DNA from 3 places in the Pseudoalteromonas xiamenensis genome. Region 3 is predicted to be linked to each of the others. Evidence: predicted binding sites of a transcription regulator. Region 3 holds the regulator's gene; each other region holds the start of a gene.

Region 1 (10,246 bases), 1.7 Mb from region 3:
GAGCGACTATTTCATGCCGAATTGCGTCAAAAATCGGAATCTTTCTATTTGAACGGTACTCGGTACAGCATAGTGATGGCCAGTTCATGCCTTATACCTAATTTATGTCCTGAGACCCGTGTTTTGACCGTTTCAGAAAACGATATTTTGAACCTAAATACACAGCTAGAAAAAATCTACTGTGAATCGCTTGCACGTTTTCTTGATTTGAGGTTGAAGTACTGGGCTTCACGAATGAATACTCATTTTCAAAGTGTGAAAATTAGATACTATAAATCTCGTTGGGGAAGTTGTGACAGTAAAGGTCGTCTAACATTTAATTCAAAGCTTGCCTGTTTACCAGAGTCTTTAATTGACTATGTCATTGTCCACGAACTAGCACATCGTACTCATATGAATCACAGTAAGGCTTTTTGGACTTTAGTCAGTCAACACTATCCAGAACACGAAAAAGCAAACAAAGAAATAAGATGTTGGGCTAAATTAGTTTGATGTTGAGGTGAGTTTACTTTTGAACCTCTCATACAGAGAGGGGGTGGTGGAGGAGGACGGATTCGAACCATCGAAGGCAGTGCCGTCAGATTTACAGTCTGATCCCTTTGGCCGCTCGGGAACTCCTCCACATTGTGTGTCGCTGTAGGATGTTGGTGGAGGGGGACGGATTCGAACCATCGAAGGCAGTGCCGTCAGATTTACAGTCTGATCCCTTTGGCCGCTCGGGAACCCCTCCTCAGCAACGGGATGCATAGTATCAAAATCTTTTTTTATGTAAAGAAAAAAACTAAAGAAAAATGAAAAAAGGCCGATAAATTCTATGTTGTTGAAATAAATGATTACTAACTATGCAAATCGAACAAGGTTTAATCAGGGAAACTCAATTAGACTCGGCGCTTAATCATTCGGTCCATCAGGGCCGTCGTAGTGATTTTGCTATGATGCTGTCTATGCTTTCTCAAGATGCCTTAGATTTTGGACAATTTCATCTTCCGACAAGTGAAGTAGAAGCAAGCGACAAAAGTGAAGCTGCGCTTAAAAAAGAATTGCAAATTGGTCCTCAGAAGCCTCTTGCACCTGAAATGTTTGATATGTTAGTCAGTGAAGAAAACGCATTCATCGTCCAGCACTTTGGTATGACTGCAATGCACTTGAAAGAGTGTCTGATGCCAGAGCCTTTAGCTGTAAGAGACGATAAGAAACATATCCCACTCAATGTACTGGATAACTGTGAATTAGCAGTTAGAAGAAAAATTCAAAAAACAGCAGCGTATAACAATGCGATTCCAATGGATGCTGCTGGCTTTTACGACCAACTCGCTACTGGTGAGCACGAAGCGATGTTAAATGCAGTTGCTTAGTCGTCTCAGAAACAAAGATGAGTACTTTGCGTTTTGCTATGCAAGTAGCCCAGCCTCTCATACCGTGCCCTATAATCGATAGACTAATAGACATAACTATAAAGGTGATAGTATAGCTTTAATAGGCTGTATGGAGGGCTTTGTTTAGGGACTAACGAACTGGTTAGTGGGGTAGACGTTTTTTGTGTTCGTCTACATTCAATGTTGGAAGAGCGGCGAATTAGGCATTCAAGTTACCCTAAAATTGAGTAACTTTCTAACCAATATACAGCAACTATTTTAAATGGCATTGCTTGTACTTTTTACCACTTTCACATGGGCAAGGGTCATTTCGAGCAATTTTAACCTCTGTATGAGGAAATAACTCCCCATCGCGGTATTTCCAGCGACCACCTTCCTGTACAAAATTAGAACGTTCGTGCAGCGCCCCTAATTTTCCATCGAACAAGTAATAGGCCTTAAACTCAACTTGGTTACTCGTCAGGCTGTTAATAATCTCTAATCGTACAAACTGGCAGCTATTAGCAAACTCAGAAATATCTTCAATACTATGGTTTTCCTGCTCTTCGGCAGCATAAGTATCTAATATATAGTCAGCCAAACCACGCGCATAAGCCGCATAACGTGACCTCATCAATTGCTCAGGCGTATCTGGTGTGGCTTCTTTACGATGAAAACGACCACAACAATTGTCATAGTTTTTGTTTGAACAACAGTTACATTTCATATTAACACATAATAAGCGGTTTCAATTCTTCTTGCTGCGCCTCTCTTGAGAAGCAATACAGCTGAGTTTTATTACTAGGGGAGATATGCAAAGTTTCTAACTCACTCGGTTTTAAGATATCAGTCCAAGTGATCACCGCAGCAAAGTTACCGTTATGAAGAGCTGAATTAAGAACGTAAGGTAAGTTTACCAAATGCTTTTGCCTGATCACCAGCAGTTTACTTGAATCTATAGAGCATGATTGCAGCATCATCTTATTTGGCACGTTGTCTGGCGCAATGAGCAATGTCCAACCGTGCTTTTGGTTACACGTGTGTAGTACTTTTAGCAATTCTAAACTAGCTGAAATTTCATCTTCGGTGTAGATGATTTGTACAGGTTTTTCGTTCTCAGAACGGTAACTTTTTACTTGTGTAATTGAAATTGGTTGAAGCATGTTCTACTCACTGGGTTTTTATACAGTATTTACATACAGTAGTTTATACAGTTATTTAAGGCAAGTAGTATTTTACAAAATTTAACCAATTTAATATCGGCAAGTTTATAACCTATTGATTTTAAACTTCTTCTTTATCTTTTAGTATGCCAAAAAAATGTAACTGATGGATTTGTTCATACAGTGAAGCAGCATAGCATTCGGCTTCTTTGAAACGGCGAGTTGATATGTAGGTTTTCAGATCTTGTAATATTGGTTTTGCGGCATCATAACCTTGGCTTTTTGCCAAACTTAGCCAAGCTACGGCGTGATATACGCTTTGCGGTACACCCTGACCTTTTACGAAAAGCAGCCCCATATAAAATTGAGCTTTATTATCACCGGACATTGCTGCATATCTTAGCCACTTTGCTGCCAGCGGGAATTGCTTTTGTTGAAGAAAGTAAAGGCCCTTATTCAACGGTGTTTGTTCTGTAAACTGTGCATCGTTGGCGCTAGATTCCTGTCCTGTAACGACAAAGGATAAGACATTATTTAATTGTTGCTCTAAGTCCGCACTATTACTGCTTTCAAAAGGGTTGTTGTGCATAGTCATTCTTCACCATTTACTCTGTAGATAGTTTAGTCGATTTTTACTGTTTTTGTCCTATTTAAAATTCGATTTATGTTAAAATCCAAACACTTGTTTCTAATTTATAGGCTGATTTCGATGTTCGAACGCGTGTTCTCCATAAAAGCTCAAGGTTCCACCGTGAAAACCGAGGTAATTGCAGGCTTAACCACATTTATTACAATGGTTTATATCGTCTTTGTTAATCCAGCAATGTTAGCGGAAGCAGGCATGGATCATGGTGCCGCATTTGTTGCGACGTGTTTGGCTGCTGCGATTGGTTGTTTTATTATGGGGATTTGGGCTAATTACCCTTTAGCATTAGCACCTGGCATGGGCCTAAATGCATTTTTTACTTATGGTGTTGTAATGGGTATGGGATACACATGGCAAGCGGCATTGGGGGCTGTGTTCGTATCTGGTTGTTTATTCCTTATTTTAAGTCTATTTAAAATACGAGAATGGGTTATTCAAGCCATACCCCTTGTGCTCAAACAAGCGATTGCCACCGGTATCGGCGCGTTTCTAGCGCTAATTGCTTTGAAAAACGCCGGGATCATTGTCTCAAATCCTGCCACGTTCGTTCAGCTTGGTAATATTACTGAGGCAGGTCCCTTACTCGCCATTCTAAGCTTCTTTTTTATTGCGGGACTACTGTTTCGTGATGTGAAAAGTGGTGTACTTATCAGTATTTTTCTTGTCACCTTAATCGCACTGAGTTTAGGTCTTGTCGAGTACAAAGGGGTCTTTGATATGCCTCCTTCGCTTACGCCAACGTTTCTTGAAATGGACCTTGCTGCTGCGTTGGACGTGTCCATGTTGAGCGTGGTATTCGCGTTCTTATTTGTTGACTTGTTTGATACCTCGGGGACGCTAGTTGCGGTGTCCCAAAAAGCGGGGTTAGCGGATAGTGAAGGGCATATGCCAAGACTAGGTCGTGCTTTGTCAGCAGACAGCACGGCAACAATTGCAGGTGCTGCGTTAGGTACTTCTACTACGACATCTTACATCGAATCGGTAGCTGGTGTGTCTGTGGGTGGAAAAACAGGACTTACAGCTGTCGTTGTTGGAGTTTGTTTTCTTGCGATGATGTTTTTTGCGCCATTAGCCTATATGGTCCCTGCCTATGCAACTGCCGGCGCGATTTTGTATGTGGCTGTATTGATGTTGCAGAACTTAAAATTCGTTAATTGGGATGACATGACAGATGCAATACCAGTAAGTGTTGTACTGCTGATGACCCCGCTGACGTTTTCAATAGCGCATGGTATTGCTCTAGGGTTTATCTCTTACACAGCGATTAAAGTTTTGTGTAAACGCTCGGGTGAGGTGAGTTCTAGCGTGTGGATTTTGTCGATTTTGTTTATTGTGAAGTTCGCTTTAACTATGTAATCAATCTGAAGGAGAAAAAGTGGTTTTTACCACTTTTTCTTCGGTGCAAATAGTACATCTAAATCGTCGCGTTCTTGCTCTGCTTTTTTCTTAACAGACGAAGCGTTAGACGCTTTCAATTCAACGCTGATTTCTTCCAAATATTTTTCCAATTCAGCGCGTTTTTCGGAAACGTATTCATCGTTATACGTAACGCTACAAATTGTGGCGTACGCTTTCTCGAAATACTGTCGTGCAGAACCAACCATATTAGCCGCACGAGCTGAGCGACCGCGCTTTATTTGAGATTCGACATTGATACGCAGTTGTAACTTTTCTAAACGTTTGTCTTCCATTACGAAGACTTGAGTATCAACTTTTCCTTTCGAATGTTCCGAGCGCAGGATTTGTCGCAATTTCTTGATGCCTTGTACAAGCGCAATAATTTGCTTGTCATTGTCTGGCATCACTAATCGTTCAGCGTCAGCACCATCAATACTGCTAGAAATACGCTCTTTTGATTCATGTAATCTGTTTTTCAATTCTCGTGAAGTCGGCGACAGCTCAACCATGACAGCAAGTGCGTCGTGGACTCTTCTTTGAATTATACGGACTATCGTTTCAGACATCGGAATATTGCTGGCATTCAGGATGACATCTTCAGACTCTTCGATTACTTTTTTTTGTTTTGCGAGTTCTTTTCGGCGCTCAGCTTCTTGTTTCTCTTTGTGTTGTTGAATCGCACTGACCCAAACAGCAATCACAATGAGTGCAACAATCAGCATAATGATGACCGTAACAATCATAACCCAATCTCTTTATTAACAACTTCGTGGTATGTTTTCATCTTACATGAATAAATGCGTTTGTGGACATAATTCCGATATAAGTCCAAAAATACCAAACAATTTCATCATTTTTTATTATAGCTGATAGTTTATTTTTAGCGCTAAATGAGGGAGTAGACGGCTATCTGTTCGACAGGAATTGTGCTAGCCTTACTACCTCTGTGCTCATTACTAAGCAGGCTTAACATTGTAACACTGCTTAGATCATTTCGTTGCAGCGGTGATGTACCACCTTGGCAATAGTAATAATAAAAAGACTATAAACTATGAAATTACAACAACTTAAATATATAGTTGAAGTATTGAACCACAATCTCAACGTCTCTGCAACGGCGGAAAGTTTATACACCTCTCAGCCCGGTATTTCCAAGCAAGTTCGTATGTTAGAAGATGAACTTGGTGTACAAATTTTTGGCCGCAGTGGTAAACATTTGACCCACGTAACAGGGGCGGGCAATGAGATTATCAATATTGCGCGCCAAATCCTTTCAAAAGTTGAAAGTATTAAAGCTGTGGCAAATGAACATACGTTGCCTGACCAAGGCAAGCTTAACGTTGCGACCACACACACTCAAGCACGCTATGCTTTACCCACAGTCATTAAAGGGTTCATGAAGAAATACCCTAAAGTGTCATTGCATATGCATCAAGGTACGCCGCAGCAAATTTCAGATGCAGCCGCTCGTGGAGATGCCGATTTTGCCATTGCCACGGAAGCCTTGCATTTGTACAGTGACCTTATCATGTTGCCGTGCTACCACTGGAATCGCAGTATTGTTGTCACGAAAGACCACCCACTTGCGCAAAAAGGTAAGAATATCTCCGTACCGGATGTGGCCGCATTCCCATTAATAACCTATGTATTTGGTTTTACAGGTCGTTCTGAACTTGATAAAGCATTTAATGCACATGGATTAGAGCCGCATATCGTGTTTACTGCGACAGATGCGGATGTCATCAAAACCTATGTGCGTTTAGGTTTGGGGGTTGGTGTACTCGCGTCAATGGCCGTAGATAAAGAAAAAGACAGTGACCTCGTATGTATTGATGCGAGTCATTTGTTTGAAGCGAGCACGACCAAAATTGGGTTCAGAAAGGGTAGTTTCTTACGCGGGTATATGTATGACTTTATTGAGCGTTTTGCGCCGCATTTAACAAAAGATGTGGTCGAGAGGGCAAGCCTAATGCGCAGCCAAGAAGACGTCGACAATCTTTTCAAGGATGTTGAGTTACCACTAAAATAAAAAAAGCTGGCCGAAGCCAGCTTTTTTTATCATTTAAAGAATTAACATTCGATAATGTTAACCGCAAGTCCACCACGAGCTGTCTCTTTGTACTTCGTCTTCATATCGTTACCCGTATCGAGCATTGTTTTGATAACTTTGTCTAAAGATACTTTTTGTTCGCCGCTGCCGCGCATTGCTAAACGTGAAGCATTAATGGCTTTTACTGCGCCCATGGCATTACGTTCAATACAGGGGACCTGAACGAGGCCACCCACTGGGTCGCACGTTAAACCAAGGTTGTGTTCCATGCCTATTTCCGCAGCGTTTTCCACTTGAGTCGCGTTACCACCCATAATTTCAGTTAGTGCGCCTGCAGCCATAGAGCAAGCTACGCCAACTTCACCCTGACAACCTACTTCAGCACCAGAGATAGACGCATTCTTTTTATAAAGAATACCAATAGCCGCTGCAGATAGTAGATAACGAGTCGCAATTTCGCGGTCTACTTCTTTTATAAACGTGTGGTAATACATCAATACTGCCGGAAGGATACCCGCAGCACCATTTGTAGGAGCTGTTACAACACGACCACCAGCGGCATTTTCCTCATTAACCGCCAGTGCAAATAGATCAACCCAGTCCATTGCTCTTAACGGATCGTTTGAGTTTTCAACGTTAAGTTTTAAATACAAACTTGGCGCACGACGCTTAACTTTTAAGCCACCCGGTAAAATGCCTTCTGTTCGGATCCCACGCTCTATACATGCTTTCATCACTTGCCAAATGTTAAACAATTCTTCTTTAATATCGGCTTCTTTGCGCAAGGTTTTTTCGTTTTGCATCATCAGAGAAGAAACACTCAAACCTGATTCTTTACACAGAGAAAGTAATTCGGTAGCGTTGTTAAACGGGAACGGTGCTGGATTTTCTTCTCGGACGTCTAGTGCGGCTTGCTTTTCTTGTTCAAAGTCCTGATCGCGCACAATAAAGCCGCCGCCAATGGAATAGTAAATTTGGCTATGAACCATTTCTTCGCCAACAAACGCTTGTAGTTCCATTGCATTCGAATGTTTAGGGAGCGTTTTTCGACGGTGGAAAACAATCGCACCTTGCTTTGGAAAATCAACCGCATTGGTTTGATCCAAATAGATCATTTGTTCGCGTTCAATTTTATCAAGAATATCTGGAACGGCGTCTGCATCAATGGATTCCGGATCGAAACCAGCCAACCCTAGAATAACTGCTTTACCTGAACCGTGGCCAATACCAGTTTGTCCAAGTGAACCGAATAGTTCAACTCGTACAGACGTTACTTTATCAAACAATTCAGATGCTTGAAGATCTTTTACAAACAAACGAGATGCACGCATTGGCCCCACTGTATGTGACGAGGACGGCCCAATGCCGATACTGAACATGTCGAATGCGCTGATCATAAATATTACTCAACATTACCTAAGAACGGGGGACACATCATAACGTGTATACAATCCGTTGTAACTAGCTACTGGGGGTAATTAGGTAATGCGTTCAAATAAGTTGTGTATGATTTTGGCGGTCGCTCCCCAAAGGAGTCCCTGCTCAGTCATCTTGCCGTTCACGGTGATGGTTCGATGTTTGACAGGCACTTGGAGCTGAGACCAATTAGATGGTTTCATTGCTTCTTCTATAGAAATCAAGAAGGTAGCTTCAACTTCACCTGGATTGGGTGTTATGGATAGCGGCCAATTCAACGTGGCAATAACTGGACTGATTGAGAATCCAGTGGCTGTATCTATGGGCTCGATTTGGCCCAGAATCGTTACATTTTCTACTGGTATGTCCAGTTCTTCGTGACATTCTCTAAGCGCAGTGTGAACAACCGACAGGTCATCAGGGTCCACTTTTCCGCCTGGAAAACAGATTTGACCGGGGTGATGTTTGAGATAAGTTGGGCGTTTGCACAGCAATAAATGGGCTTGTTCGTCAATATTTACGACAGGTACTAATACGGCACTTTGGCGTAGCTTCATGGGAGGATATGAATGTACTCCACCTTGTGAGTAGAGCAAAAATCGAGACACAAATTCTGCAAATCGCAATCGCTTCTCCTGTTATAAACGCACTTTACTTTAGTACAGGCAAGATTTTATTGACCTTATGTAACGTTTCTTCGTACTCGCTTTGGCACTCGGAATCAACAACAATACCGCCGCCAGCCCAACAATATAGTTTATTGTTGGTTGCGATAAGCGTGCGGATAGTAATTGACGTATCCATCTTACCACAGGCGCTAACATAGCCGATTGCACCACAATAAATGCTTCGACGATGCGGCTCAAGCTCTTCAATGATTTCCATTGCCCTAATTTTTGGAGCACCTGTAATAGAACCACCTGGAAACGCAGCAAACAATTGGTCGATAGGGGTAAAGCCCTCAGCAAGCATGGAAGTAACGGTACTTACTAAATGGTGTACAGCAGGAAAACTTTCAATAGCAAACAAGCTCGGCACTTCAACACTACCTGGTTTGGCAACTTTACCTAAATCGTTTCTTAGCAAGTCGACTATCATAACATTCTCAGCTTGGTCTTTTGGTGATTGTCGTAATTGCTCCGAAAGTGCTTGGTCTTCTTGAGGTGTTTTGCCGCGCGGTAAAGTGCCCTTAATGGGTTTGGTTTCGACTTTTCGATCATCAACTTTGATAAATCGCTCAGGTGAAACAGACAACACACAGCCTTTAGGATGATTAATAAAAGCAGAAAATGGCGCTTGATTTGACGCGCGTAATTTTCGATAGGCAAGCCAAGGTGAACCGCCAAAAACTGCGTTGAACCGCTGTGCTAAATTAATTTGGTAACAATCACCGCTGCGCAAGTACGCTTGAATTGCCTCGAATCGTGCTTGGTAGTCATTGAATTGCAGGTTAGACGTCCATGATGACGAAAGTTGGAATGACGCGTGGTTTGTTTCAGCGTGCAACTGTGACATAAAGCGCGCCAAACGATTGGTCTTCGGTTGGTGTACGTAAAACCATTTCTGTTCAACGTGACTGAAGATTAATGCATCAGGATAAAGGCCCACAGACATATCTGGGAAATCAATATCACGCTCGGCGAGCTCGGGCATTTTTTCGAAATATCGACCTAGGTCATAACAGAAATGGCCAACCCAGCCGCCACCAAAGGGCAAAGAAGAGCGATTGCTCGAACAATAGCGTGAAAGTAGCTCGTTCATTGCTGAGTGAACGTTGACTATTTCTTCATCATCGCTATAGAACCTGCCTTGGTTGGCTGTTATAACGTGTTCCGGCCACGATACGATGATGTCAAATTGACTATTTGAGTGTGACGCACCGGCTGAATCGAGTAATACCGCGTAAGGAAGCGCGGCAAAATGATCAAAACAATCGTCCGTAGATAGCGAAATGTCTAATGGGATTACTTGGATGTGCTCATTTATCATTTACTTCAACCCGAAAACTAGCTCGAAACGGGCGAGGAGGGTATCATAAATACACCGTTTACCATAGTAGTGACAGTCATCTGTTCAATTCGCTACTGTGGAAGTTTAACTCAAGCGTCATTGGTACAAGTTACTTGACCAAATGTCGGCAATTAAGGAATCGATATGAGCGTTATTCGTCAGCAAGATTTTATCGACAGCATTGAAGATGCACTTCAGTACATCTCAT
Region 2 (10,246 bases), 1.8 Mb from region 3:
TGATTGCATTTTCATTGTGTTGATACAGCTTGACTATTTTCCGAACGCGTTCGTCCATAATGCGACTAAAACGACGAAGTTCGCCATGGTCGCCAACTTGACCTGCATCGGCGAGTCTGAATCCCAGACGCTCCAAATCTTTTACTAAAACGGTAATTTCTTCTGCAAGCCCTAAACTTTCTTCTTGCAACAAATAACCCATAAAATCCGCAATAGCGCGATTGAGCTCAAGTTGTGACGACTTAGCAAGGGGGATAACAATCTCTTGATTTAACAGTCGATTTGCTTCTTTAAATAATCGTTCACTTTGCCAATTTGGGTTCTTTTGTTTTAATACGTTTTGTACATCTTTTAGACTAAAGTCTGTGTACTTAAAGCGTTTAAAAAGTAGCTCTAGCGTCGACCAATGTTCGTTTATAGTATTTAATATCTTTTTAGCTGGGATCATGGTTTTCCAGTAGGCAATTTAATTCTTTTGCGAGAGTGTAAAAAAACTGACAAATAAGTCATAGGTACATGACATCGCTTGTCACTAAATGCTAGACTGCGCGGCGAATTACGTTACCCCTCAAATTTTTTACTTTATTATACAGGTTGTTTACGAACTATGGTCACGCCCATAATCTTAACCCTAGTCGCAATCGCATTTTTGCTGATCGTTATAGAGGATATCATCCACGTAAACAAGGCCAAAACAACCCTTTTTTTGGTACTTTGTGTTGGATTATCGCTTTTATTTCCCCTTTTCATGGCGAAAGCCCAGAAATTGTACAAGAACAGTTAGATCACAACATTCTAGAGATAGCCACTTTATGGTTGTTTTTAATGGCAGCGATGACTTTTGTTGCCTATCTAAACTCCAAAGGGTTTATCCAAAATATTGTTCATCGAGTGATGCCAGCACAAATTAGTGAACGTCGTTTGATGTTTGTGGTGGGAGCGGCTGCATTCTTGTTTTCATCTATTTCCGACAACATTACGGCAACGTTGATTTCGCTTGCGGTAATCATGTCACTGAAACTCGACCCGAAAAAGCTCATCAAGTATGCCACATTGATTGTATTTGCGGTGAATTCGGGGGGCGTATCGTTGATTACAGGTGACGTAACTACACTCATGATTTTCTTGGCAGATAAGGTGACGATCCCTGATCTGCTATTATTGGTACTACCGTCGTTATTTGCCGTTTTAGTCTTAGCAACCATGCTTTCTATCGGCATGAAAGAACCGGTTGTGTTTGAAAAATCAGATTTACGCCGAATTGAAAAAACGGACATTACCATCGCGGTTATTTTCTTTTCGACTATCTTGGCGACACTTGTATTGAGTGTTTTGTACCACGTACCGCCATTACTTACTTTCTTGTTTGGCTTGTCTCTTATGTTCTTAGTAGCGCAATTTTTAATGCGCAAAAAAGACGTAAACAAGAAAATCATTGATTACATTCGTGAAATTGAATACGACACGTTACTTTTTTTCGTTGGTGTATTATTACTCGTTGGAGCGCTCAAAGAAGTCGGTGTTTTACATATGTTTACGCATTTATACGAGCTTATGCCACCTGAATATGCTAATTACCTAATGGGTTTACTCTCTGCAACTATTGACAACGTTCCGTTGACTGCGGCGTTGCTTAAAGCAGACATTGCGATGACCGAGCAAAACTGGTTAGCCTTCACCTATGCAACTGGGGTGGGGGGATCAATGCTTATCATTGGTTCCGCAGCTGGTATTATAGCAATGAGTAAAGTGAAGGACTTAACCTTTATGAGCTATTTGCGTATGTCTGGTTATCTGTTGATTGCCTATACGATTGGCTATACAGGCGCGTTTTTTGCGGGTCAATTTATTTAAAAATAACTTGACACCTAGACGGCTAAACGATAATTTTCACTCGCTCCACTGCGGTGGAGCACGTTTAGCACGTAAGGTGTTAAACACAGAAGAGGTGCAATGCCTAGGTAGTTAGTGGGAGAGGACGATACTCTACGAACACTAACGAGGGAGAGCATTGCCGAGAGTAAAGGCTGATTCGTCGTGGTCTTTTCTCGGTCTTTGGGGCTGAATCCTCAGGACTGTCACCAACTCACTGGTGGAGAGCTTCTGGCAATGGTTAATTTCTTCCTTCGACGAGTCACCTTCTTGCCAAGTTCTCCTTGTATTTTATGACTAAAGCCTCAAAATATATGGCGTAGTCTAAAGGAGAGACCATGAATTCTAATATTGTAGTTGCCAAATTTGGCGGTACAAGTGTTGCCGATTTTGATGCAATGTTACGCTGCGCCCAAATTATCCAAGATGATAACAACGTACGCGTTGTTGCCGTGAGCGCAAGCGCTGGCGTTACAAATCATTTAGTGAACCTAACTCAGGCGGGTCATAGTGAATCTGATCGTCAGCAGTGGGTTGATGCGGTCATCGCAATTCAAGACAACATTCTAGCGAAACTCAGCTTAGATGCGGATTTAGCACAAGGGTTTGAGCAAACTCTCAATGAATTTAAACAACTTGCTAGTTTGCATGCGTTGAGTAAACAACAGTGCGATGAGATGCTAAGTTTTGGTGAGCGTCTATCTTCATTTTTGTTTACTCAGGTACTTCGCCAACTTGGTGTGAAAGCGGAGCGTTTTGACGTGAGAAAGGTACTTAAAACCAACTCAAGTTTCGGTAAAGCGGTACCTGACATACTAGCGACACGTGAAGCCGCAACCGAGTTGCTGTTGCCTATCTTGGAAGAGCATGTTGTTGTTACTCAGGGTTTCATCGGTTCAGATAGTTTTGGGCAAACAACCACGCTTGGACGCGGCGGTTCAGATTACAGCGCGGCGCTACTTGCTGAAGCGATTAGTGCGGTGAGCGTTCACATTTGGACTGACGTTGTGGGCATCTTCTCTACCGATCCTCGTTTGTGTGCCAAAGCAACGCCGATAGCTCGTCTAAGTTTTGACGAGGCGGCGGAAATGGCAACGTTTGGTGCGAAAGTGTTGCATCCGGCGACCATTTTGCCTGCAAGCCGAGCAGGTATTTCCGTGTTCGTTGGTTCGAGTCGTGAACCACATGCAGGTGGAACGTGGATTGAAAAAGAAAAACGAAACGAGCCAGGGATCCGTGCTGTAACACAGCGTAAAAATCAACTATTACTAACGCTCAAGAGCCCAGAAATGTTGCTAGCGAGTGGTTTTTTAGCACGCGTTTTTGGCATCTTAAGCAGTTACAACATTTCTGTTGATTTAGTTACTACATCTGAAATTAGTGTGGCGTTGACTCTCGATAATGCCCCTAATGCAAGCCGTCCGGAACTTGAGCAAGCTTGTTTAGACGAACTTTCTCAGTTTTGCCAAGTAACGGTTGAAAACAACCTAACACTTGTGGCACTGATTGGTTCTGAAATTCAACTTCGTCACGATGATAGTAACCTCATGCGTGTATTGTCTGACTTTAACATTCGTTTAATCTGCCATGGGGCGAGCAAACATAACTTATGTTTCTTAGTAGAGCAGAATCAATCTGATTCTGTAGTTCAAGCTATCCATGAACATTTGTTAGAAGTGGCTTAATAGTGCAGAGATAAGAAGCGAGTTGTGGATCAATTATTGCAGCTCGCTTCGAGTCAAATAACCTTGAACTTAAACCAGTCATCAATTAATTGATTAATTAATATATTCAACTGCTTACGGTGAGCTAAGCTATCGAGGTTTATGGGGTTCTGCGTATTCGTGTTTCAATTTCAATAAGACATCTGTTTTGTTTAACTTATCGATGCATAACTTGACCTAGTTTAGACGTCCATTTCCTTAAAATACTCGGCCTAAAAAGTCGCTTTTTAGTGCTAACTCAGTATAATCGAACGCCCAAAACAATAACAAAACTGAATGTAGTATGGCCTCTTTGCGCGATGGATTTCAAAGTCGACTCGGTTTCGTATTAGCAGCCGCTGGTGCAGCCGTAGGGCTTGGTAACATTTGGGGATTCCCCACTCAAGCTGCCAACCACGGTGGTGGTGCATTTTTACTCGTGTACTTTATCGTTGTGTTTTTGTTGGCATTGCCTGCGCTATACACCGAACTGTATATAGGACACCAAGCCCAATCTAACCCAGTTAAAGCACTAAGCCTCGCATGGAGTGAAAAACAGCCCAAAGTAGGTGCACTAGCAGGGTATATCGGCCTATTTGGCGCCATTGTCATGCTCAGCTTCTACAGTATTGTGGCAGGCTGGATGTTATCCCATGCACTTGAACCAGTTACCACGTTTCTTGGGCTGAGTGATGTAAGTCGGTTTTTAACTGAAGACAGTATGGCACGAAATTTTGTGTTTACGCCTTTGATGGTGTTGTTGACAGCAAGCATTATATTTAAAGGGGTTAAATCGGGTATTGAAAAGTGGTCACGTCGATTGATGCCGATGTTACTTATTTTACTGGTCGCGCTCATTGCATATATCGCGACATTACCTGGTGCAAAAGAAGGTTTTGAAACTTACCTTAAGCCCGATTTTAGCAAAGTAACGGACCCAGACCTTATCATCGCAGCGATGGGGCAGGCTTTCTTCTCGTTGTCGCTGGGTGTTGGGTGCATGATGATTTATGGCTCTTATTTAAAGCCAAATGAAAATTTACCTAAGCTAACGCTGAGTGTGGCTATGCTTGATACCGCGGTGGCATTTTTAGCCGGTTTGCTAATTATTCCCGCTATTTTTGTTGCTCAGCAGCACGGTGTTCAGGTATTCCAAGATGGCAAGTTAATCGGGGAAGGGCGTTTAATTTTCGCTGTGCTTCCCGAGTTGTTTAATACCATGGGAGAGATTGGTGTTTTCGTTGCACTGTGCTTCTTTGTTTTAATGTCCATTGCATCGGTTACTTCAACGATTTCCTCCACTGAAATTCCGGTTTCGTTTTTGGTTGAGAATCATGGTGTCACGCGTAGAGCCGCGACGTGGGCAGTTTCAGCAACAGTATTACTTGCTTCAATCATCATTATTTTAAATTTTGATTGGTTGTTTGGGCTTGTGATCACCGTGTTTACACAGTACCAATTACCACTTATGGGGTTATTCTACTTCATTACCGTAGGTTGGATGTGGAGACGAGGCAATCAGCTCGCGCTCGAATGCCATGGAAACATCTACTATTTTGCTTTGTATGTGAAGTACGTGTGCCCTGTGCTGATGACAGCCGTATTTGTAAACGTGGCATTGAGATAATTCGTTAGTAAATAGCTGAAGAAGTGCGTCTATTGCCGGATATGGCGGTCCACACTAAGCTCTGGTTTGAACACGTGCTTACACTTAAAACAGAAAAGGCCCATTTGGGCCTTTTAATTATTTCTGATTGTAATTACTTGATTTCTACATCTGTAACCGCTTGGTAGCCGTTACTTAGTAATTCTTCGTTTACGCAATCCAATACAAACTTTTTCAGTGCGCCAGCTTCTACGTTGTCGTCTTTCGCCCAATCTGTACACATTTGCGTAAGTTCAGCAACCATTTCAGCAGGGGCTTGCTCTTTTGCATCATCCGCTGCTAATACATTGCCTGTGAACACTAACGCGAAAACACCTGCAATGCGAAATAATTTTGTCATGTCTTTGTATCCTAGTGATTAATTAGACGCGCTATTTTTAGCTCAAAAATAATGATTAAGATAACGAATTAATTTTTTCGTCAGGAGAGAATTCTATTATCATACTCAACATAAACATTTCTGATTTGAACGGTCATGAGCTCAGAGAAAAATACAGCACAAAATCTGGAACAACTACTTGAAAGAACTTTGTTTAAGGGGCGTTGGTTACTGGCTCCATTCTTTCTAGGTTTGATGTTTGCCGTAGTCTTATTACTTATAAAATTTTTTAAACAACTGTACGTAATGACACTTTCTGCTTTCTCAGAGAGTGGTAATCATTTACTTGTAGGAATACTCACGTTAGTTGATACGGCGTTACTTGCCGGACTACTGTTAATTATCATTTTCAGTGGCTATGAGAACTTTGTTTCAAAGCTGGACATTGATGATCACGAAGATCGTCCTGCCTGGATGGGCAAAGTTGGGTTTTCTGGATTAAAAATTAAGTTAATCAGCGCGATAGTGGCTATTTCGGCCGTAGAACTACTGAAAGTATTTATTAGTTCGCAAGATTTGACTAATACTCAGTTAGGCTGGAAAGTAGGAATACATCTTACTTTCGTAATTTCCGGTGTGTTGTTTTCTATTACGGATTACATAAATAGCAAAACGAAAAGTCATTAGGTAGGTTATTCTAATTTCAAACGATTTTAAGAAATGCTTTTAACAGTAAATTTAACCTAAACAACGGCAATATATCGTGAAATAAAGAGTGGTGATTTCGACGTTGTTTCTTATTCCTACTATCGCTCGAATCGCATGCGAGGGTTTAACCTCGCACACAATTAAGCATGATTTTAGGAGCTAGAATCAGTGAAACGATAATAACTCTTTTGCACTGGCCTTGGTTGTCTCACTTATTACATCCCCACCAAGCAAGCGTGCGATTTCATTAACACGACCATGCTCATCCAAAATTTGCATCGAGGTATGCGTAGTTGCGCCATCGCTTTGTTTAGATACATAAAATTGATTGTGTCCGCAACTCGCGACTTGGGGTAGGTGGGTCACGCAGATAACTTGGGTGGACGTACCGAGCTGTCGTAGTAACTTTCCTACCGCAGCGGCAGTAGGGCCTGAAATACCAACGTCTACTTCATCAAAAATCAATGTGGGCGTGGTCACTTTCTGTGCGATAATAACCTGAATTGCTAAACTGATTCGAGAAAGTTCACCACCGGATGCGACTTTAGCTAGAGCTTGCATTGGTTGTCCCGGATTAGTACAAACCAAAAATTCGATTTCATCCATTCCATTCGCGCTAGGCTTGTTATTGACCTTTCGGCCTAGCGCAATAGCAAACTTGCCGTTGGCCATTGATAGTCCAGCCATGCTTTGGGTGATTAAGCAATTTAATGCTTCTGAGGCAGCTTTGCGGCTTGTACTTAATGCATCAGCTTCATCAAAGTAAATCTCTTTAGCTTTTTGCAATTCAATTTCGAGTAATTGAAGGCGTTCTGAGTTTGCTGTTAAACCATTTAGTTGAGTTGCTAACGCGCTATGAAGTTCATACAGCGCTTCTGGTCGAACCTGATGCTTTCGAGCTAAATCCATTGCTTTTGCTAATCGAGAGTCGAGCTCTTCTAGCCGTTCTGGGTCTTGTTCTAGGTTATTACTATAACGTCGAATTTCGCGACTCGCTTCTTCAACTTGAACGGACGCATCTTGCAACATAGAGGCGATAGCCTCTAATGAAGGATCGTAGGTTGAAAGTTCATGAAACTGACTCGTTGCATGTTGCAGAAGGCTGAGCACAGTGAGGTCGTCAGATTCATACAAGGCCTGCAATTCTCGCTGACAACTTTCTTGAATTGTTTGGCTGTGGCTTAATTTACTATGCTCATTTTCAATTTCTTCAAATTCATTTTCACCCAGTGCAAACTCATCTAGTTCCGCCACTTGGTATTCTAGCAACTGTTTTTGAGCCGAGAGTTGAGCTTGCTCCTCCTGTAAAATGGCGATTTCTTTGGTGATTGCCTGAACTTGTTGATATTGATGCTTAACCGCTTTCATCAGTTGTTCGTGACCAGCGTAGGCATCGAGCAACTCTAATTGATGATCATTCTTTAGTAATAATTGATGTGCATGTTGGCCGTGAATTGCAACCAGCAGTTGGCCAAGCTCTTTAAGTTGTGCCGCTGTAACGGATGCGCCATTGATGTAGTTTTTGCTGCGGCCATTTTTGCTTATCACGCGACGTAAAATACATTCCTCGTCGTCACTTTCCAGAAGATGTTCTTTTAAATAGTTTTGTGCACGTGGAAGTAACGACACATCAAAGCAAGCTGCTATCTCTGCTTTGTCACACCCAGGTCGTATAGAGTGGGCATCTGCTCGTTCGCCAAGACATAACGAAAGCGCATCAATGGCGATGGACTTACCTGCGCCGGTTTCCCCTGTAATTGAAGTCATGCCTTTATTCCAGTCGATCACAAGGTCACTGACGATTGCATAATTACTAATTTCAAGACTCATCAACATACTGTTTATCCATCCAGTTATATACTGATAATTTATACAGTAAAAATGAAATTAGCAAATGAATTTTGAATGAAGCTATTAAAGTCGAATAAAGAAAAAGGCCCGAATGGGCCTTTTAGTAATTTGAAAGCTCTTGTGCTTTGGTTTTTGGTGCGATGAACTCAGGTTCATCGTCTTGCTTGTCTTGTATTTGCGCTTCGTCTTCTAGGACGGATTCTTCTTCGGTAATCCCGTCTGGTTGATCTGGTGTTTGTAACAGCACAATCAGGGCGGGCAAAATTTCATGATAAAAGGCTTTGTTGTAGGCAATACCAGCACTGGGCAGCTCGGCGACAAAATATTGCATTTGTGTCTCTAACGCATCGATATTTTTGGTTACATAGCATTTTTGAAGTTCACGACCAACGGTATTAACAAAAAGGTCTGCTACGCGTTCAAGCTGATGTAAATTTTCTTCAGTGTGATGTTGAACCACGAAGAAGTTGTTGGTAATCGATTGCAACTTAGGCACATATTTAGGTCGAACGATTTTAGCTTCAACAAATTCAGCGAGCTTTAATTTAAAATGCGCGTTAATTTCTTTCACGCGTTCGTTGTATGCTCTTTTTTCGGCCTCGCGGGCTTTGCGACGATTGTTTTCTATTACAACGTAAACGGCTAATAGCACAATGAGCAAAATGAGCGTCACAAGCACAAGCATGGTCATACGGTAAAAGTACCTATAAATACTACAAAAATTACAAGCTATTTTGCGCTAAAAGCGAATGGCTCGCAACTGATTAAAAGAGTCGGCTGCCCCAATTCAACTTTTGTCGTAACACATTGTAATAAGAATATGATTTAGGGTGAATAAGTCGTAACTTTCTGTCTGCTTTTCGTACAACAACTTCGTCACCAGGAAGGAGTGCGAGGACGACATGGCTGTCGCAACTAACTTGCAAACTTGCCGAATTTTCTAAACTTAATTTCAAGCGAATGGATTTATCCGCATCAACGACCAGAGGACGACTAGATAACGTGTGTGGAAACATTGGTACCATGGCCATTGCATTCAATTCAGGGGTTAAAATTGGCCCTCCACCAGATAGCGAATAGGCGGTAGAGCCAGTAGGTGTGCATACAATGAGGCCGTCAGAGCGTTGTGAAAAGACAAAGTCATCATCAATGAATGCTTCAAATTCGATCATATGAGCGACTTTATCTGCATGCAGCACCGCTTCATTTACGGCAGCGTTTGCACTTTTAAGCTCTGCATGTCGGTAAACTTCTACTTCTAATAAAAAACGTGATTCTTCAATGAATTCGCCTCTTAATACCTGTTCGAGGCTTGCTTCAAAACCATCAGGATTCAAATCAGTTAAAAAGCCAAGGTTACCTCGGTTTACACCAATTACTGCCACATCAAAACGTGATAGCACGCGAGCCGCACCGAGCATATTACCATCGCCACCAACAACAATGGCCAGATCTGCTTGTTCACCAAGCTCAACGAGACCCCGCAGACAATTGTTGTCGATATAATCTATTTGCTGTCCGACACGTTCCTCGACTAAAACCCCAAACCCTAATGCTTGCAAAAAGGTATAAAGGCGGTGTAATGTCATCGCCGCACCATCATGGTTTGGTTTACCGATAAGTCCTATCGTTTTGAAAGGGGATGTCATGATGTTCCATTATCCTAATGTGATTGTTGTAAGCGTAACCGAAATTGGTGTCTCTTGAAAATTAAAAACGTGCCCAAATAACTAGAATATGAATATTAGTCCACGTGATCAGCTTGTCTTTTCGGCAGTCATGAGCCTCTACTGTGATGGCCATGGCATCCCCGTAGCTTCATCAAAATTGGTGAAGCAGACCGGCATGGCCGTTTGTTCAGCAACGGTTCGAAATGCAATGGCGCGTCTTGAAAAGGCGGGGCTGTTGTATTCTCCGCATACGTCCGCCGGACGAGTCCCGACAGAAGATGGTTTCAAGTTCTGGTTTGAGCAATTTTTTGAATTAGGTGAACTAGGGCAATATTGGCAACCGGAGCAGTCTCAGCTTGTCGAGTTCGCGCACACGTTGTCGCAAAAGTACAAAGTGTGCTGTTGCGTGGGATTACCCCAAGTGAGCAGTCAAACGGTTTTTCGCGTTGAGATTCTT
Region 3 (10,246 bases):
AATAAACTCTCCAGGGAAAATAATTCGATGTTTTGGCACAGCGGTAATCCAACACAATGAGGCGCCGCGTAGTTTGCCGCAAGCCATCCGCCAAGCGCAATTTGAACAATAAGCGCGCTCAGCGCTATAAATAAAATGCGGGATTGACGTCGGATTTTAGGTTCGTCGATAAACAATAAATGATTGCTCAGTCTCAAATACAATAGGGTCAGCAATGTTAATATCGAGAACCCGCCTAGCAAGTGACCCATCACGATGAAAGGTTGTAAATTCATCGTAACGGTCCACATACCAAGCAGAGCTTGAAATACGACTAAAACTAAAATCGACAGCGCTAACTTAAGTGGAAGTGGCTTTTCAGTTCTCCGACGCAGTGCAAGAAGAGCAATCGAGAGAATGACTAAGCCTAACGTTCCAGCAAAGTAACGGTGGATCATCTCCAACCAAGCTTTACCATGTTCGATCTCACTGTCTGGGAAGGCCTGCAAAGCAGCCGAGATCTCATGATGTTCATCTGGCACCGTCAAAAAACCATAACAGCCAGGCCAATCAGGGCAACCAAGTCCTGCATTATTAAGGCGTGTATACGCACCTAATGTTACAACCACCGCAGCCAGCAAACACGCAAACAAGGTGACATACTTATACTTTCTTTCCATGGTGACTCCTTAGCTGGAACGCGCGTAGTTCAACAGTTTTTTTAAATCGCTCAGTAGTCCTTTTTGAACGAGCCGATTTGTTTCAGGATCGTCGTCAAACGGATACTGGAGTACAACCAACCCTTTGTTATCAACTAAATAGAGATTAGCGGGTGATAGTTGAAGTGAGTTGTCGATATTTGCAAACGGCAAGGTTTTGTCTTCCTTACCTAAAATCGCGATGTCGACGTCTTTTTGCAGCTTCCCAAGCGCTACGAACAGCGCTTCTAATGAGGCCTTTTGCGTAGCACACGCCTGTTGACATGTTTCTGGACTGTTTAAAAGAATAGTCCAGAGTTTGCCATCCCGGTGCTTAAGTTCATCTATGTGAAGGTCGCCTTCAACAAACCGACCGTAGTTTGTCGTACCGGAAGGAAACCAACCCGAATGCAACGCGATATAGGCCGCAAACAACGGCAATCCGCAGCAACCAACAAAAAGCCAAAGCGCTTTATTCTTCATTTATTAAGCTCCTTTGTTGAGAGTTAAACGCAACGAATGCGACGATAAACGCGGCAAAACCAAGCAATAACCATTGCAAGGCATAGGCAAAATGTTTCTGTGCTGGCATCGTCGAAATTTGGAAATGAGGGGTAAGATTCGAATTTAATTGACCCGAGGCATAGGCGACCATTGGCAATATGGGGCGCTTTAACTGGCGTTCAAAAAAAGAAAGATCAATAAACTGAACTAGTTGTGGAAATGTGGGATTCTGAGCAGGTTCATCCGCTAACGTAAACCCCTTGAGATCTTTTGATTTAAGTATCGAGGTGAATACTGTCGTTAAACTAGCTACGCTCGGGAGATCTGATGGCGCTTCACGAAGCCCCTGCGCGGGAACAAAACCCACATTCACTATAATCAACGCGTGATTTGACAACTCAAATGGCAAGAGCAAATCGAATCCCGATTTACTCTGCACGACTTGATTGTCCAATAACCACCAATGCCCTTCTACCCACCGCCCTTCTAGCATGGCCGCTTTACCATGTAGCGATTCGTTATTCACCATAGGTAACGCATTTATATCGAGAACCGCAGCATCAGAGGTCGCCAGCAAAGCTTCCTTTTCAACGCCTCGTCGATATTGCCATATTGCGAGACACAGGCAGGTAATGACAACGCATATAGCTGCCAAAACCATCCAACTTGCACTACGCTTAGAAGAATCAATGTTACTCATGTAGGCACTCTATGATTATTAAAATTATTATCGTGCTCTTGCTCGGCTTCGTATTGTTCAATCTGTTCCGCGCGCTTTTTCTCATGGTCAGTGGAAAAGCGGGTGATAAGCCGATGTCCTATTTTTTGGGAAGACGCGTCCTATTTTCTGCCATTGTGCTTGCTTTTATTTTAATTGCGGCAAAACTGGGGTTGATCCACTTCAACCCCAATCCACACCACGTCAAAGAACGTATACAAACACAAACAAACATAGCCACACCACATCAACAAAATGCCAGTACCAAGCTGCTGCTTGGAACGCAAAATGTTGTTTGCTGTTAAGGTGACCATTGAAAATGCGCAACCACACGACCGTAAGGAGAATTGTCCCGAGCGTCACGTGCATGCCGTGAAATCCTGTTAGCATAAAGAACGTGTTGCCATAGATACCTGATTGCAGCGTCAAACCAAGCTCATGATAAGCATGCATGTATTCTTCAACTTGAAGTGCAAGGAAGCTAATACCAAGCGCAATCGTTAAGCCCATGAATAACTTAACCTGACCGCGCTTATCTTGCTCAAGCGCCTGATGGGCAAAATGGATAGTGACGGACGAAATCAATAACACTAAGGTATTCACCAGTGGTAACCCTTTCCACTCCATCGCTTGTGTCACTTCACCGCCTGGTGTCGTCAGCAGCGGCCAAATTGCCTCGAAGGTCGGCCACAAGACTTCGTTTGTCATCGCATTGTTACTGCTGCCGCCAAGCCATGGCACTGAAAACACGCGAGCGTAGAAAAGCGCACCAAAGAACGCTAAGAAAAACATCACCTCAGAAAAGATAAACCAGCTCATTCCTTGTCGAAACGACTGGTCCATTTGTTTTGAGTAAAGGCCGCCTTGCGATTCCGAAATCACATTTCTGAACCAACCGACCAACATAAAGAGCAAAATTGCTATCCCTGTAAACAGTAAATAATGCCCATTCCCGCCATCGCTGTTGTGTTGCATCACCGTCAGACCGGCACCAGAGGCAATAAAGAACAACGCGACAGCGCCAACAATAGGCCACTGACTTTGTGCAGGTACGTAATAGTGTTGATAATCTGAGTTACTCATCACTGTTCTCCATAGAAAACACCGACTCTATCGGTGATTCTAATACTAGTTGCTGACTTTGCTCGGTTATATCAAACAAGGTGTAAGACAAAGTCAGCTCTTCGATTTCATAAGGCAACGCGGTGTCTAAATAAAACATCAGTTCAAACGTTTGATGTTGGCCTGCTTCCATCGGTTGTTGGTTAAAACAAAAACAGGCCATTTTATGAAGATACTTAGAGGCAATTCCCGGTGATACCGAGGGGATCGCCTGCATTACACGTGCTTCTTGGCTTAGGTTGGTCGCCGAAAAGGCCACTTTGGTAATTTCACCGGGTTGAATGGTGACCTTAAAGTGCTCGGCTTGAACGGAGAAAGGCGCGCCTTGTTGAGCATGCGTAGTAAAGCTGACATCGACAAACCTTTCGATGTCAATTTGTTGACTTGCTTGCGCCACTGCCAGACTCGGTTTTCCATTGAGCCCAGTCACTTGGCAAAACACGTCGTAAAGCGGTACTAACGCAAAAGCAAATGCAAACATACCAAGGCTGGTAAGCACTAACTTTTTCAACAACGCGCCATGCATTACTTGATCTCCGGTGGCGTGCTAAAGGTATGGTACGGTGCTGGAGAAGGGATTTCCCATTCTAACCCTTCAGCTCCATCCCATACTTTGGCTGGCGCGGGCTTGCCACCTCTAGCGCATTTAAAGACAACATAGACAAACAACAATTGCGATAAACCAAAGGCGAAACCACCAAGGCTGATAATGGCATTGAAGTCGGCAAATTGCAGTGCGTAATCCGGAATACGCCTAGGCATCCCTGCAAGTCCAACGAAGTGCATAGGGAAAAACAGCACATTGACACTGACTAGCGATAACCAAAAATGCCACTTGGCCAAGGTTTCGTTGTACATGTGCCCCGTCCATTTCGGAAGCCAATAGTACGCCGCAGCCATTATCGAAAAGATGGCTCCTGTCACCAAGACATAGTGAAAATGCGCAACAACAAAGTAAGTATCATGGTATTGGAAATCAGCCGGTGTGATCGCGAGCATAAGCCCAGAAAAACCACCTAAGGTGAACAACACAATAAAGGCTATTGAAAACAACATCGGCACTTCGAAACTAATCGCACCTCGCCACATTGTCGCAACCCAATTGAATACTTTCACGCCAGTCGGTACAGAGATAAGCATCGTCGCATACATAAAGAAGAGCTCACCTGTCAGCGGCATACCGGTTGTAAACATATGATGGGCCCAGACAATAAACGACAACAGCGCAATGGATGCCGTTGCATACACCATAGAGGCATAACCAAAGAGTTTCTTACGAGAGAAAGTCGGCACTATCGTTGAGATCACACCAAAAGCAGGTAAAATCATGATGTACACTTCAGGATGACCAAAGAACCAGAAGATGTGCTGAAACATCACCGGATCTCCACCACCTGCGGCGTTGAAGAAGCTTGTGCCAAAGTATTTATCGGTTAACACCATCGTTACTGCCCCTGCCAACACAGGCATTACGGCAATCAACAAAAATGCAGTAATCAACCAAGTCCAAACAAATAAAGGCAGCTTCATCCACGTCATACCAGGAGCACGAAGATTAACAATCGTCACGATTACGTTGATAGCACCCATAATTGAACTCATGCCCATGATGTGAACTGCAAACACAAACAATGCCGTGTTGTCATTGCTGTATGTGGTGGAAAGCGGCGCATAGAACGTCCAACCAAATGCCGGACCACCGCCTTCCATAAACAAACTGGCGAGTAGCATGATGAACGCAAAGGGTAAAATCCAAAAACTCCAGTTGTTCATGCGAGGCAGCGCCATATCTGGTGCGCCAATCATCATTGGTACCATCCAGTTTGCAAGACCGGTAAAGGCTGGCATTACAGCACCAAACACCATTATCAGCCCATGTACTGTCGTCATTTGATTGAAGAAATGAGGTTCAACCAATTGCAATCCGGGTTGAAATAACTCAGCGCGGATCACCATGGCCATGGCGCCACCTATGAGAAACATGGTCAACGCAAAAATAAGATAGAGTGTACCGATGTCTTTGTGATTGGTGGTAAAAATCCAACGTTTAAACCCAGATGGCGCGTGGTGATGGTCATCATGCCCATGGTCGTGCGGATTAACGATGCTACTCATTGTCCTGCCTCCTTATCGGCATCCAGTCTCGCTTGTACTTGGCTTGGCTGTACGACATCGCCAGTGTCATTGCCCCAGCTATTTCGCTTGAATGTAACTACCCCTGCAATTTGTTTGATAGAGAGTTGTTTTGCAAAAGATTGCATTGCGGTGCCCGGACGACCATGGAGAAGAACGTCGATGTGATCATTAATAGGACCAAGTACTACTTTACTGCCTTTTAAGGCTGGGAAAACGCCTGGTAATCCCATACCGGTAGGTTGATGACACGCAGCACAGTAAGCCATGTAGACTTTCTCACCCTCCGCCATTAGCTCCTCTTTCGATAAGGTTTGATCAAGCAATGCCGCACTAGCTGCAGCCGCTTGTTGTTTTTCAGCCTTTTGTTCTGAGAGCCACGTATCGAAAGATTCCGGTGACACGGCTTCGACAACAACGGGCATAAAGCCATGATCTTTACCGCACAATTCAGCACATTGGCCACGGTAAGTACCTTCTTCATTAACGCGTGTCCACGCCTCATTGATGAAACCTGGATTGGCATCTTTCTTCACTGCAAAATCAGGTACCCACCAAGAATGGATAACGTCATCAGAGGTCATTAAGAATCGAACTTTTTTTCCAGTTGGGATAACCAGCGGTTTATCTACTTCTAATAGATAGTGTTCACCTTTTTCGGCTTTATCCGCGATTTGGTCCTGAGGTGTGGCGATAACGGAATAATAATCTACCCCTTCGCCCATATATTCGTAGTGCCATTTCCACTGCGATCCGGTTATTTTGATAGTGATGTCTGCTTTAGAGGCATCTTCCATCGCAATCAAAGTTTTTGTTGCGGGAACTGCCATTGCAATTAAGATCACAAAAGGAATCGCGGTCCAAAGAATTTCGACTTTGGTACTTTCATGGAACTGGGCAGGGGTCACCCCTTTTGATTTTCGGTGATGGATAATTGCCCAGAACATCGCAGCAAACACCACCACACCAATGACACAACAAATCAAGAAAATGGTCATGTGTAAGTCATATACTTGCTGACTTATATCCGTAACCCCTTCTCTCATGTTGTAGGCGCTATTCGCTAACGCCACTGTTGGTGCAATCCCTGCAAGCCAACCTACTGCAAACCGATACGCTTTCATATGACGTCTCCTTCAATTGCCTTACGAAGCGCGTTCAGGCAATCGTTATTATTATTGGATGACTGTCATAGTATGAGACCGAGGTCTTATACCAACTGCACGACTATTAACCAATTAGTCAATTTTTGAACAATTAGCAAGTAATGAAGGTTAATATGTTATGAATGGGTAATTTTTTGCGATGACTTGGAAATATATCTGGTAATGAACAAGTTATGTAACGTTATTTGAAAAAACAAAATAAAAAGCCCTTCAAATTTGCTTTGAAGGGCCTAAGATAACTCACACTTTTGGATGGTTTGGCGAAATTACATCCATTGATTATTTCTAATTACGCCAACGGCCAGACCTTCTACCGAAAAACTTTCATGTTCAAGATCAACTTCTATCGGAGAAAAATCTTCATTTTCAGCATGTAAGTACACTTTTTTGCCGATTTTCTCAAACCGCTTAACTGTAACGTCTTCTTCTACGCGAGCTACGACAACCTGTCCATTTTGCGCAACTTGCGTGCGGTGTACTGCGAGCAAATCACCATCTAAAATGCCGATATTCTTCATACTCATACCGTGTACGCGGAGCAAGTAATCCGCCATCGGTTTAAACATTTGCGCGTCAACTTTACAATGGCTTTCGATGTGCTGCTCGGCCAAGATTGGTTCACCTGCAGCAACACGACCGACAAGTGGTAAACCTAATTGTTCAGGTTCATCTTCTTCGACTAAACGAATACCACGGCTGGCACCCGGAACCATTTCAATCACGCCTTTTTTAGCAAGTGCTTTTAAATGCTCTTCTGCTGCGTTGGCGCTTTTAAAACCTAATGAATCTGCAATTTCTGCTCGCGTTGGCGGCATACCCGTATCGCGGATAAAAACCTTAATCAGTTCGAAAATTTGTTCTTGGCGTTTAGTTAACGGTCGCATATCACTGGTTTTCCATACAGTACAATTACCTGTGAGTATATACAGTTATTTAAAAATCGCAAATTTAATACCAAAGAACATAAAACCCATGATGAAAAATAAAAAAGCAGGCTTTACCCTGCTTGTTCGTCGTTTTTTGCTGACTAAAAAGTCATCTCGGGAATGTCTCCATCAACCACGAGTGCGCCTGCCGTTTTACGGACAATTTCCTCGACACTCACGCCCGGTGCTCGTTCGAGCAAATGAAACGCGCCATTCTTTATTTCCAGCAACGCCAAGTCAGTCAGCACTTTGTTTATACAACCAGCGCCAGTTAACGGAAGTGAACAGCGCTCAAGTACCTTGGATTCTCCTGCTTTGTTGGCATGCGTCATTGTACAGATGATGTTTTTTGCGCCGGCGACCAAATCCATGGCACCACCCATGCCTTTCACTAACGTGTTGGGGATCATCCAACTCGCGATATTACCGTGCTGATCAACTTCAAATGCACCAAGTACGGTTAAGTCCACATGCCCGCCACGGATCATCGCAAAACTTTCTGCAGAACTAAAAATTGCCGCACCTGGCACCGTCGTCACAGTTTCTTTGCCTGCATTAATGAGATCCGCGTCGAGTTCTTCATCCAGCGGGTATGGACCCATTCCCAAAAGTCCATTTTCAGATTGCAACATCACGGCTGTATCAGGAGGTACGTAGTTCGCTACCAACGTTGGGATCCCGATACCTAAATTAACGTAGTAGCCATCTTGCAATTCTTTCGCCACACGCATGGCCATTTGTTCTCTTGTTAATCCCATGTCACCCCCTCACCATGCGCTTTTCGATGCGTTTTTCGAAATGTCCTAGGATCACGCGATCAACGTAAATTCCTGGCGTGTGAATTTCACTTGGCGCTATGTCTCCAGGTTCAACTAACTCTTCGACTTCCACAACGGTTATTTTTCCAGCTGTCGCGGCCATTGGATTGAAATTCATCGCGGTGTGGCGGTAAACACAATTGCCAAAACGGTCGGCTTTCCACGCTTTAACAATCGCAAAATCGCCTGTGATGCTTTCTTCCATCACGTATTCACGACCTTGAAACATTTTGTGAGGTTTGCCTTCTGCGACCATTGTGCCAACGCCTGTCGCCGTAAAAAACGCCGGGATCCCAGCGCCGCCTGCACGCATTTTCTCAGCAAGCGTACCTTGTGGTGTCAACTCCACGTCTAAATCACCATTCAACAACTGCTGTTCAAATAACGCATTTTCCCCCACATACGAGGCAATCATCTTCTTGATTTGCTTGTCTTCCAATAACACACCCAAACCAAAACCATCTACACCACAGTTATTCGAGACAACGGTCAGTGCGTTTTTACCTTGTCGCTTTATTTCGGCAATGAGCCCCTCCGGAATTCCGCATAAGCCAAATCCACCCGCTATCACGGTCATGCCATCTTCAAGCCCAGCTAACGCCGCTTCGTAGGAATCAACCACTTTATCAAAACCCGCCATACGTACTCCTATTGCACTGTCCAACCACCGTCAATAACAATGGTTTGCCCTGTGATGTTTCTCGCCAGAGGGGCGACCAAAAATTGCACGCTATGGAAAATCTCTTCCACATCGATAAACGCCTTTTTAGGCATTGGCGCCAGCATGATACGGTCAACCACCTCTTGTTCACTCATGCCATGTTCTTTGGCTTGGGCCGCAATTTGTTTTTCCACCAACGGCGTTTTTACATAGGCGGGGCAAATGGTGTTTATCGTTATGTCGAACTCAGCAGTCTCAAGCGCCATGACTTTTGATAACCCAACCAAACCATGTTTTGCCGCGACATAAGCCGATTTGTATTTTGACGCCACCAGCGCGTGAATAGAGCCGATGTTAATAATGCGGCCGAAGTTCTGTTTGCGCATGTGTGGCAATAACGCCTTGCTTAACATCGCAGGCCCCGTCAACATAACGGCCTGCAACATTTCCCATTTTTCAAGCGGATAATGTTCAAGCGCTTCAACGTGCTGGATACCCGCATTATTAATCAGTACATCAATAGGACCGAGCGTTTGGGTAAGATGCACAAAACGTGCGCTGTCCAACATGTTTAAGCCAATGCCTCGTGCCTTAAACCCTTTCGCAACAATCTCTTGAGCTGTTTCTATCGCTTGGACTTCATTAACATCACTCACCACAACATCAAAATCTAATGCCGCGAGTCGATGCGCAAGGTGCTGGCCGATGCCACTGGCTCCGCCGGTAATCAATACCTTCTTCATCTCATCACTCCGCTAAAAAAGCCGCAATTTCAGCTTGCTTACTGCTGATGGAGAACAACCCATCTAAATGGCCCCACCCTCCATTTATTTCGCTGATAGACACCGATTTATTCATCTGTTTAAGCGTGTCATAGAGCGACCTTACGCCTTCAGGGCGAAGCAATAAGTCACCTGAGGATGGTATGAGCAAGACCTTCGCTTGAATACGAGCAAGCGCGCCTTCTAGGTTTTGGTTCATTCCTGCAGAAAATAACTGTGAAGCGCGGATGAGATACAACACATGATTTGCATCTTGCAATGACGCTCTGACCGCCGCACGCTGAGCCAAGATTTGGTTAATTTTTGGAAGAACACGAATGTCCTTCATGGCCGGCTCATCTAATACCTCAAAATCTTTAAAACTTGCGTTATAAATAACGGGGTGCATAGCATCTTGCGTAATATTCAGCAGGGTCGCCGTGAGTCCAGCGATCGGCTTTTTGCCTTCGTAATAGTCCCCATTGTTCCAGTTAGGATCTAAGCGAATGGGTAAAGCCCATTTTTCCAGTGCAGCCACGGTCCATGCATCCATCGTTGCCGCACCAATAACATGGAGCAATCTTTCCACTTTATTGGGGTAACGGACCGCCCACTCCAACGCTTGAAAAGACCCCATGGAGGCACCTGCAACGGCATACAGCTTGTCAATGCCAAGGCTATCCAAAAGGCGTTTTTGAACTTCCACAAAATCACCAATTGTCACCACTGGAAAGTCTAATCCATACGCTTTGCCTGTTTT

The links. Region 3 encodes LexA, which represses DNA repair genes until DNA is damaged. Its sites were predicted from a motif close to TACTGTATNNNNATACAGTA; they were not measured.
Region 1: the regulator LexA is predicted to act here: its motif matches at 2,540-2,559, upstream of NI389_RS02935 (SulA-like leucine-rich domain-containing protein).
Region 2: the regulator LexA is predicted to act here: its motif matches at 8,127-8,146, upstream of recN (DNA repair protein RecN).

What each region holds. Positions count from the first base shown of each region.
Region 1 covers NZ_CP099917.1:643,339-653,584, reverse strand. The annotation lists gene NI389_RS02960 (M48 family metallopeptidase) at 1-492, shown strand, start outside; tRNA gene NI389_RS02955 (tRNA-Tyr) at 537-621, opposite strand; tRNA gene NI389_RS02950 (tRNA-Tyr) at 646-730, opposite strand; gene NI389_RS02945 (VC2046/SO_2500 family protein) at 843-1,355, shown strand; gene NI389_RS02940 (YchJ family protein) at 1,630-2,082, opposite strand; gene NI389_RS02935 (SulA-like leucine-rich domain-containing protein) at 2,084-2,518, opposite strand; gene NI389_RS02930 (sel1 repeat family protein) at 2,640-3,107, opposite strand; gene NI389_RS02925 (NCS2 family permease) at 3,228-4,520, shown strand; gene NI389_RS02920 (hypothetical protein) at 4,547-5,305, opposite strand; gene cysB (HTH-type transcriptional regulator CysB) at 5,614-6,591, shown strand; gene NI389_RS02910 (L-serine ammonia-lyase) at 6,633-8,009, opposite strand; gene NI389_RS02905 (CoA pyrophosphatase) at 8,091-8,654, opposite strand; gene pabB (aminodeoxychorismate synthase component I) at 8,680-10,017, opposite strand; gene NI389_RS02895 (fumarate hydratase) at 10,183-10,246, shown strand, end outside.
Region 2 covers NZ_CP099917.1:491,257-501,502, reverse strand. The annotation lists gene NI389_RS02260 (hypothetical protein) at 1-448, opposite strand, end outside; partial or broken gene nhaD (sodium:proton antiporter NhaD) at 608-1,854, shown strand; lysine riboswitch at 1,936-2,111, shown strand; gene lysC (lysine-sensitive aspartokinase 3) at 2,211-3,557, shown strand; gene NI389_RS02245 (sodium-dependent transporter) at 3,880-5,202, shown strand; gene NI389_RS02240 (hypothetical protein) at 5,336-5,581, opposite strand; gene NI389_RS02235 (TIGR00645 family protein) at 5,717-6,247, shown strand; gene recN (DNA repair protein RecN) at 6,434-8,104, opposite strand; gene NI389_RS02225 (hypothetical protein) at 8,220-8,810, opposite strand; gene nadK (NAD(+) kinase) at 8,884-9,768, opposite strand; gene NI389_RS02215 (HrcA family transcriptional regulator) at 9,857-10,246, shown strand, end outside.
Region 3 covers NZ_CP099917.1:2,329,380-2,339,625, reverse strand. The annotation lists gene NI389_RS10860 (COX15/CtaA family protein) at 1-659, opposite strand, end outside; gene NI389_RS10855 (transmembrane cytochrome oxidase associated protein) at 669-1,160, opposite strand; gene NI389_RS10850 (SURF1 family protein) at 1,150-1,881, opposite strand; gene NI389_RS10845 (DUF2909 domain-containing protein) at 1,893-2,204, shown strand; gene NI389_RS10840 (cytochrome c oxidase subunit 3) at 2,104-2,982, opposite strand; gene NI389_RS10835 (cytochrome c oxidase assembly protein) at 2,975-3,547, opposite strand; gene ctaD (cytochrome c oxidase subunit I) at 3,547-5,136, opposite strand; gene coxB (cytochrome c oxidase subunit II) at 5,133-6,278, opposite strand; gene lexA (transcriptional repressor LexA) at 6,587-7,204, opposite strand; gene NI389_RS10815 (3-oxoacid CoA-transferase subunit B) at 7,348-8,004, opposite strand; gene NI389_RS10810 (CoA transferase subunit A) at 8,006-8,704, opposite strand; gene NI389_RS10805 (3-hydroxybutyrate dehydrogenase) at 8,713-9,468, opposite strand; gene NI389_RS10800 (E22 family MetX-like putative esterase) at 9,473-10,246, opposite strand, start outside.